DNA from 2 places in the Arthrobacter sp. 7Tela_A1 genome. Region 1 is predicted to be linked to the other one. Evidence: predicted binding sites of a transcription regulator. Region 1 holds the regulator's gene; the other holds the start of a gene.
What was found. Region 1 encodes HrcA, which represses chaperone genes, less so after heat shock. Its sites were predicted from a motif close to TTNGCACTCGNNNNNNNCGAGTGCNAA; they were not measured.

Region 1 (3,408 bases):
AATGCTGCGCTCTGACTGCCAGGGAATGACGGCGTCGACCCCCAGCTCCGTAGCTGCCTCAATGGCCTGCTCATCCCGGTCCCCCTTGGCCAGGGCCTGGACCAGGATGAATTCGTGGACCGGGGCGGGCTCGGACTGGACTTCGCTGACCTCGATCTCCAGCAGGGCAGGCTCAGCGGAGCGGACAGTTCCGCGCAGCCGGATCCCGGCGCCGTCGACAATGTCAACGTCCTCGCCCGGAGCCAGCCGCTTCACCGAAACAGCGTGCCGGGCCTCCGGGCCGGTCAGCGCGAACACGCCTCCCGGCGCCGCCGCTGCCACCTGTTCGGGGTCGCCGAAAAAGATCGGGTTGGTCATGAAGTGCCAGCCGGCGGCTAGTGGTTGCCGAGGCGGTCTCGGAGCTTGGCGAAGACCCCCGGGCTGCTGGTGCCGCCGACGCGGCCTTCGGCGAACTGTTCGCCGCGAAGTTCAGCGAGCCGGCGGAGGAGTTCTTCCTGCTCGGCGTCGAGCTTCTGCGGCGTCTCGACCTGGACGTGGACCAACAGGTCCCCGCGGCCGTAACCGCGCAGGTGGGTGACGCCCAGGCCCTTGAGAGTGGTCACTTCGCCGGACTGGGTGCCCGGTTTGATGCTGATTTCCCGCGCTCCGTCGAACGTTTCCATGGTGATGACCGTGCCCAGGGCTGCCGCGGTCATGGGGACGGTCAGCGTTGCATGCAGGTCGTCGCCTTCCCGGACGAACACCGGATCGGCGTTGACGCGGATTTCCACGTAGAGGTCACCCTGGGGTCCGCCGGCAGTGCCGGCCTCTCCCTGGCCGCTGAGCTGGATGCGGGTGCCGGTGGCGACGCCGGCGGGGACCTTGATCGTCAGCGTGCGGCGGCTGCGGACCCGGCCCTCTCCGGCACACTCGTGGCACGGATCGGGAATGATGGTGCCGAACCCCTGGCAGGAACCGCAGGGAGCGGTGGTCATGACCTGGCCGAGGATGGAGCGGACGGCGCGCTGGACCTGCCCCGTGCCGTGGCAGATGTCGCAGGTGCGCGGTGAGGTACCGGGCTGGCAGCACGAGCCCTCGCAGGTGGGGCAGAGGACAGCGGTCTCGACGTCGATCTTCTTGTTGGTGCCGAAAACGGCGTCCTTCAGGTCGATGCGGACGTTGATGAGCGCGTCCTGGCCGCGGCGGGTACGCGAAGCCGGTCCCCGGCCGCCACCGGCGCCGGCGCCTCCGCCGAAGAACGTGTCGAAGATGTCCTGGAAGCCGAATCCCTGGCCGCTGAAGCCGCCGCCGAAACCGTTGTCGGTGCCGTTCTCCTGGCCGGTGGTGTCATAGACCCGCCGCTTCTGCGGGTCGGAGAGGACCTCGTAGGCGTGGGACACTGCCTTGAACTCGTCAGCGGCTCCGGGTGCGGTGTTGACGTCGGGATGCAGCTTGCGGGCAAGCTTGCGGTACGCCTTTTTGATTTCCTCGCCGGTGGCATCCCGGCTGACGCCGAGTACCTGGTAGTGATCACTCACTCGTGCACATCGCTTCCTGTGTTGCGTACCCCGTCAAGGGGCGGTTTATGTCTTTTCGACGGCGCCCGGAGGGGCTGCCGCTCCGGGTCACTCGTTCAGGACCCGGGAAAGGTAGCGGGCGACGGCGCGGACCGCAGCCATGGTATTGGGGTAGTCCATTCGGGTGGGACCAAGGATTCCTACCATAGCGGACGCGTCCGGGCCGTACCCAGTGGCCACCACCGAGGCCTCGGAGAGGGAGCCGTAGGGGTTCTCCGAACCGATGCGGACGGAGACACCTCTGGCGTCCTGCTCCATCTCTGAAAGCAGGCGAAGCATGACCACCTGTTCTTCAAGTGCTTCAAGGATCGGTCCGATGGTCAACGGGAAGTCTCCGGTGGCACGCGCCAGGTTCGCCGTTCCTGCCATGACCATCTTGTCCTCGCGGTTGATGCCCGCAAGCTGTTCCAGGCAGCGGCCGAGCGCCCCCGCGGTGCCGCGCAGCTGTACCGGCACCGTCGCGAGGCAGTCCGCGAGGTGGCTGGTGATGCGCGTTAGGTTGGTTCCCGACAGTCCCTGCAGGAAGTGCTGCCGGAGTTCGTGCAGGGCCGGCTCGGTGACCGGGGACGGAACGGTGATGACCCGCTGCTCAACCCGGCCCGTGGTGGAAATCAGGACAACCAGCACCTGTGCCGGTGCCAGCAGGACGAACTCGATATGCCGCACCTTGGCATTGCCCAGATGCGGATACTGGACGACGGCGACCTGGTTGGTGAGCTGGGCCAGCAGGCGCACCGTCCGGTCCAGGACGTCATCAATGTCCTCGGCACCCTCCAGAAGGTTCTGGATGGCACGGCGTTCGGCACTCGACAGCGGCTTCAGGTCCGAGAGCTGGTCAACGAAGAGCCGGTACCCCTTGTCGGTAGGGATACGTCCGGCAGAGGTATGCGGGGCAACAATCAGGCCCTCTTCTTCGAGGACCGCCATGTCGTTGCGGATAGTAGCGGAGGAGACACCGAGCCGGTGCCGCTCCACCAGGGCCTTGGAACCGACAGGTTCGCGGGAATGGACGTAATCTTCAACAATGGCCCGGAGCACCTCGAGCCGGCGTGGTTCACTCATGGTTTTCCCTCCCTTGTTGAAGTTCCTGCGGCACGTTTACGCCGATTAGCACTCGGCATACTCAAGTGCTAAGTCTAATACGTTCCGATGCCGTTGTTAGCATTGAATCTCCCGTGCCTGCGAGACCGCCGGCGCTTTGACCCGTGTCCAGGAACGAGGAAACCCCGTGCCGAACTTTGAATGGGGACCGAGGGATATCTCTGCCCCGGTCCGGAAAGCACTTCGGCAGGTCGGCGCCGAGAAGGGCCTTGTGCTGGAGGATGTCCAAACCGGCTGGGTAGGCGCCGTCCTGCGAACGGAAAAGTCCGGGGGCCTGCACCTCATGGTCCTTGAAGACGCCCGGGGACGCACCAAATCCTTTGAACTGGGCTTCGGCTTCCTCCTCGAAGGCGAACCCGTGGAGGTGGTTCCGGCAGTAAGGTCCTCCGCCCCGGCAGTGCAGCGCACCGCGTCCGGTTCGGTCGCCGTAGCGAACCAGCGGGCCCGCACCGCGCGGGCCAGCCGCATCTGGGTGGAAGGAAAGCACGACGCCGAGCTGGTGGAGAAGGTCTGGGGCGATGATCTGCGTGTTGAAGGCATCGTCGTCGAACCCCTCCACGGCGTGGACGACCTGGCTGCGGCGGTTCGGGATTTCTCCCCCGGGCCCGGACGGCGGCTGGGAATCCTGGTGGACCACCTGGTGCCGGGGTCCAAGGAATCCAGGATCGCAGCCGCAGCGATGGCCGTTCCCGGCGCAGCAGAGAACGTCCTGATCGTTGGCCACCCCTACGTGGACGTCTGGCAGGCGATC
Region 2 (3,408 bases), on a different contig from region 1:
AAGCCCGGAGCCTTCACTGCGACGACGTTCAGGGTGCCGCGGATCTTATTGACCACCAGGGTGGACAGCGCTTCGCCGTCAACGTCTTCGGCAATGATGAACAGCGGCTTGGAGGCCTGCAGTGCCTTTTCCAGCAGCGGCAGGAACTCTGCAACCGAGGAGATCTTGCCGGAGTTGATCAGGATGAGGGCGTCTTCGAGGACGGCTTCCTGGCGCTCCGGGTCAGTCACGAAGTACGGCGAGAGGTAGCCCTTGTCGAACTGCATGCCTTCGGTGATGACCAGTTCGGTGGACGTCGAGGAAGATTCCTCGATGGTGATGACGCCGTCCTTGCCGACCTTATCGAAGGCTTCGGCGAGGAGCTGGCCGACTTCTTCGTTCTGCGCGGAGATCGCTGCCACGTGGGCAACCTGGTTGCCTTCAACTTCCTTGGCGTTCTCCAGCAGGCGGGCCGCAACGGCTTCGACTGCGGTTTCGATGCCGTGCTTCAGGGCACCGGGTGCGGCGCCTGCTGCCACGTTGCGCAGGCCTTCCTTGACCAGCGCCTGGGCCAGCACCGTTGCGGTGGTGGTGCCGTCACCGGCGACGTCGTTGGTCTTGGTGGCAACTTCCTTGGCCAGCTGCGCGCCAAGGTTCTCGTACGGATCGTCGAGCTCGACCTCGCGGGCGATGGTGACGCCGTCGTTGGTGATGGTGGGGGCGCCCCAGGTCTTGGCGAGCACCACGTTGCGGCCGCGCGGGCCGAGGGTGACCTTGACGGTGTTGGCGAGCTTGTCGACACCGGCTTCCAGTGAACGACGGGCGGAGTCGTTGAACTCCAACTGCTTTGCCATGTGTGTGTCCTTTCCGACAACAACTACATCTACAAAAGAAGACCCCGGCCGAATCTGGCCGGGGTCTTCAAAGACTTACTTGACGACGATGGCCAGCACGTCGCGTGCGGAGAGCACCAGGTATTCCTGGCCGCCCTGCTTGACCTCGGTTCCGCCGTACTTCGAGTAGATGACGACGTCGCCCTCGGCGACATCGATCGGCACACGGTTGCCGTTGTCGTCAACGCGGCCGGGGCCGACTGCTACGACTTCGCCCTCCTGGGGCTTTTCCTTAGCGGTGTCCGGGATAACCAGGCCGGAAGCCGTGGTCTGCTCAGCTTCGAGCGGGCGAACAACGATGCGATCCTCAAGGGGCTTAATAGAGACCGACACTCGGGCTCTCCTTTGCTTAGTTACTAACGGGTTTGTGGACCGTCGGTAGGCGCTTGCCGTCGTCGCGGGTGCCGGTGAACGCTTCCCTCAGGAATTAGCACCCTCACGTGGGGAGTGCTAAGTCAGACTTTATGCAACGGTTAGCACTCGGTCAAGGTGAGTGCCAACAAAGTTCCACCAGACGCCTTGGCCCCCCGTGGCGCCGGAGTGTCTCTGTTACGGATTCGGTCTTCTCGCCCGGCAGCTCAAGTTGCTTAGCCTTGCCTAACAAGATAACTTTCAAGGGCGCGCAAAAATTAGCCAACAATTTTGTGTCCTAATGGCGGAGGCATCCGGCATGCGGCGCATCCTTCGAGAGAAATACTGGAGCACCACTCGTGAAGACGACCCTGAAGTCCCGGCTGCTGGCCGGAACCGCCCTCGTGTCCCTGCTTGCCGTGAGCGCGTGCGGCCAGGAGACCGAAGCCGCTGCTGATCCTGCCGCCACGGAAGCCGGCACGGTCACCGTCGAGCACACACAGGGGACCACCGACGTTCCGGTCAACCCCGAGACTGTCTACACCTTCGACCTTGGCGCGCTGGACACACTCGATGCCCTGGGCATTGAAGTCGACGGCGTACCGGCCGCGAACTTCCCCGAGTCCCTCTCCAAGTACGGCTCCGATGACTACGCCAAGATCGGCAGCATGAAGGAACCGGACTTCGAAGCCATCAGCGCCGGGGCCCCGGACCTGATCATCATGTCCGGCCGCACCGCAGACTCCTACGAAGAGTTCTCCAAGATCGCCCCCACGATCAACCTCAGCACCGACGCTGCGGATCCGTGGAACTCCTTCGTCTCCAACACCGAAATCATCGGCGAAATCTTCGGCAAGGAAGCCGAGGTCGAGGAGAAGCTCGCCGCACTCGATGCCAAGGTCGACGAAACCAAGGCAACCGCTGCCGACGCCGGCAACGGCCTGATCATCATGACCAGCGGCGGCGAAATGACCGCTTACGGCGAGGGCTCGCGCTTCGGCCTGATCCACGACGTCCTCGGTGTTGCCACTGCTGCTGACATCAAGTCCGAGGCCCAGCACGGCGAATCCGTCTCCTTCGAATATGTCGCCGAGATCAACCCGGACAACCTGTTCGTCATCGACCGCGACGTCGCAGTCGGCAACGCCGGCGAAGTTGCCTCCGCTGTGCTGGACAACGAGCTTGTCATGGGCACCAAGGCTGCCCAGAACGACCGCATCACCATGCTCGACTCCTCGAGCTGGTACCTGGTGGGCTACGGCCTGAACAACGTTGATGCCATGGTCAGCGCTGTCCAGGACGGCATCTCCTAACCGTCCCCTTACCTGCTAGATCCTCACTGGCCGGGACCGCCTTCGGGCGGCCCCGGCCAGTGAGGGAGACGGAACCTTCATGACAACACAGATCAGCTCCGACGCTCCGGCAGCCGCCGGAGCCGCTGCCGTATCCGGACCACGACGCCGGGTCCCCGGTCCGGCAGCCATGCTGGTCCTTGGCGGCGCCGCCGTCCTGGTGCTCGCCGTCGTCAGCATGTTCGTGGGAGTCAGCGATGTCTCCCTGTCCTCGCTGCTCGCCGGCGACGAACACGCCTGGAATATCTTCTGGGTCAGCCGGGTGCCGCGGACCCTGAGCATCATCCTCGCCGGCATGGCGCTCAGCGTGGCCGGTCTGATCATGCAGCTGATGGCTCGGAACAAGTTCGTGGAGCCGTCCACCGTCGGCACCATCGAATCTGCGTCCCTGGGCATCCTGGTGGTAACCGTCCTCATCCCCGGCGCCTCGCTGTTCATGAAGATGTCCACTGCAACACTCTTCGCCGTGGCCGGAACAGCCCTGTTCCTGCTCATCCTGCGCCGCATCCCGCTGCGCAACACCCTGATCGTTCCCCTTGTGGGCATCATGCTCGGCGGTGTGATTGCCGCCGTCACTACTTTCTTCGCCTACCGGTTCGACCTGCTGCAGACCCTGAATTCGTGGATGACCGGAGACTTCTCCGGGGTGCTGCGCGGACGCTATGAACTGCTGTGGATCGTCGGCGCGCTGACCTTGATCGGGTTTCTGGCCGCAGACCGGTTCACCGTTGCCGGCATGGGCCAGGAGTTCACCACCAACCTCGGCCTGAACTACAACCGCGTCATGACCCTTGGCCTGATCATCGTGTCCCTGATCAGCGCCGTCGTAGTGG

Region 2: groES (co-chaperone GroES) is a predicted target of HrcA. The motif match lies at 1,346-1,372, and genes of this name have one in related genera.

The regions. Positions count from the first base shown of each region.
Region 1 is NZ_JAXIOO010000017.1:41,249-44,656, forward strand. It holds gene TVB01_RS09170 (16S rRNA (uracil(1498)-N(3))-methyltransferase) at 1-357, opposite strand, end outside; gene dnaJ (molecular chaperone DnaJ) at 375-1,517, opposite strand; gene hrcA (heat-inducible transcriptional repressor HrcA) at 1,605-2,618, opposite strand; gene TVB01_RS09185 (DUF3097 domain-containing protein) at 2,785-3,408, shown strand, end outside.
Region 2 is NZ_JAXIOO010000007.1:61,624-65,031, forward strand. It holds gene groL (chaperonin GroEL) at 1-833, opposite strand, end outside; gene groES (co-chaperone GroES) at 909-1,205, opposite strand; gene TVB01_RS04760 (siderophore ABC transporter substrate-binding protein) at 1,583-2,536, shown strand; gene TVB01_RS04765 (ABC transporter permease) at 2,616-3,408, shown strand, end outside.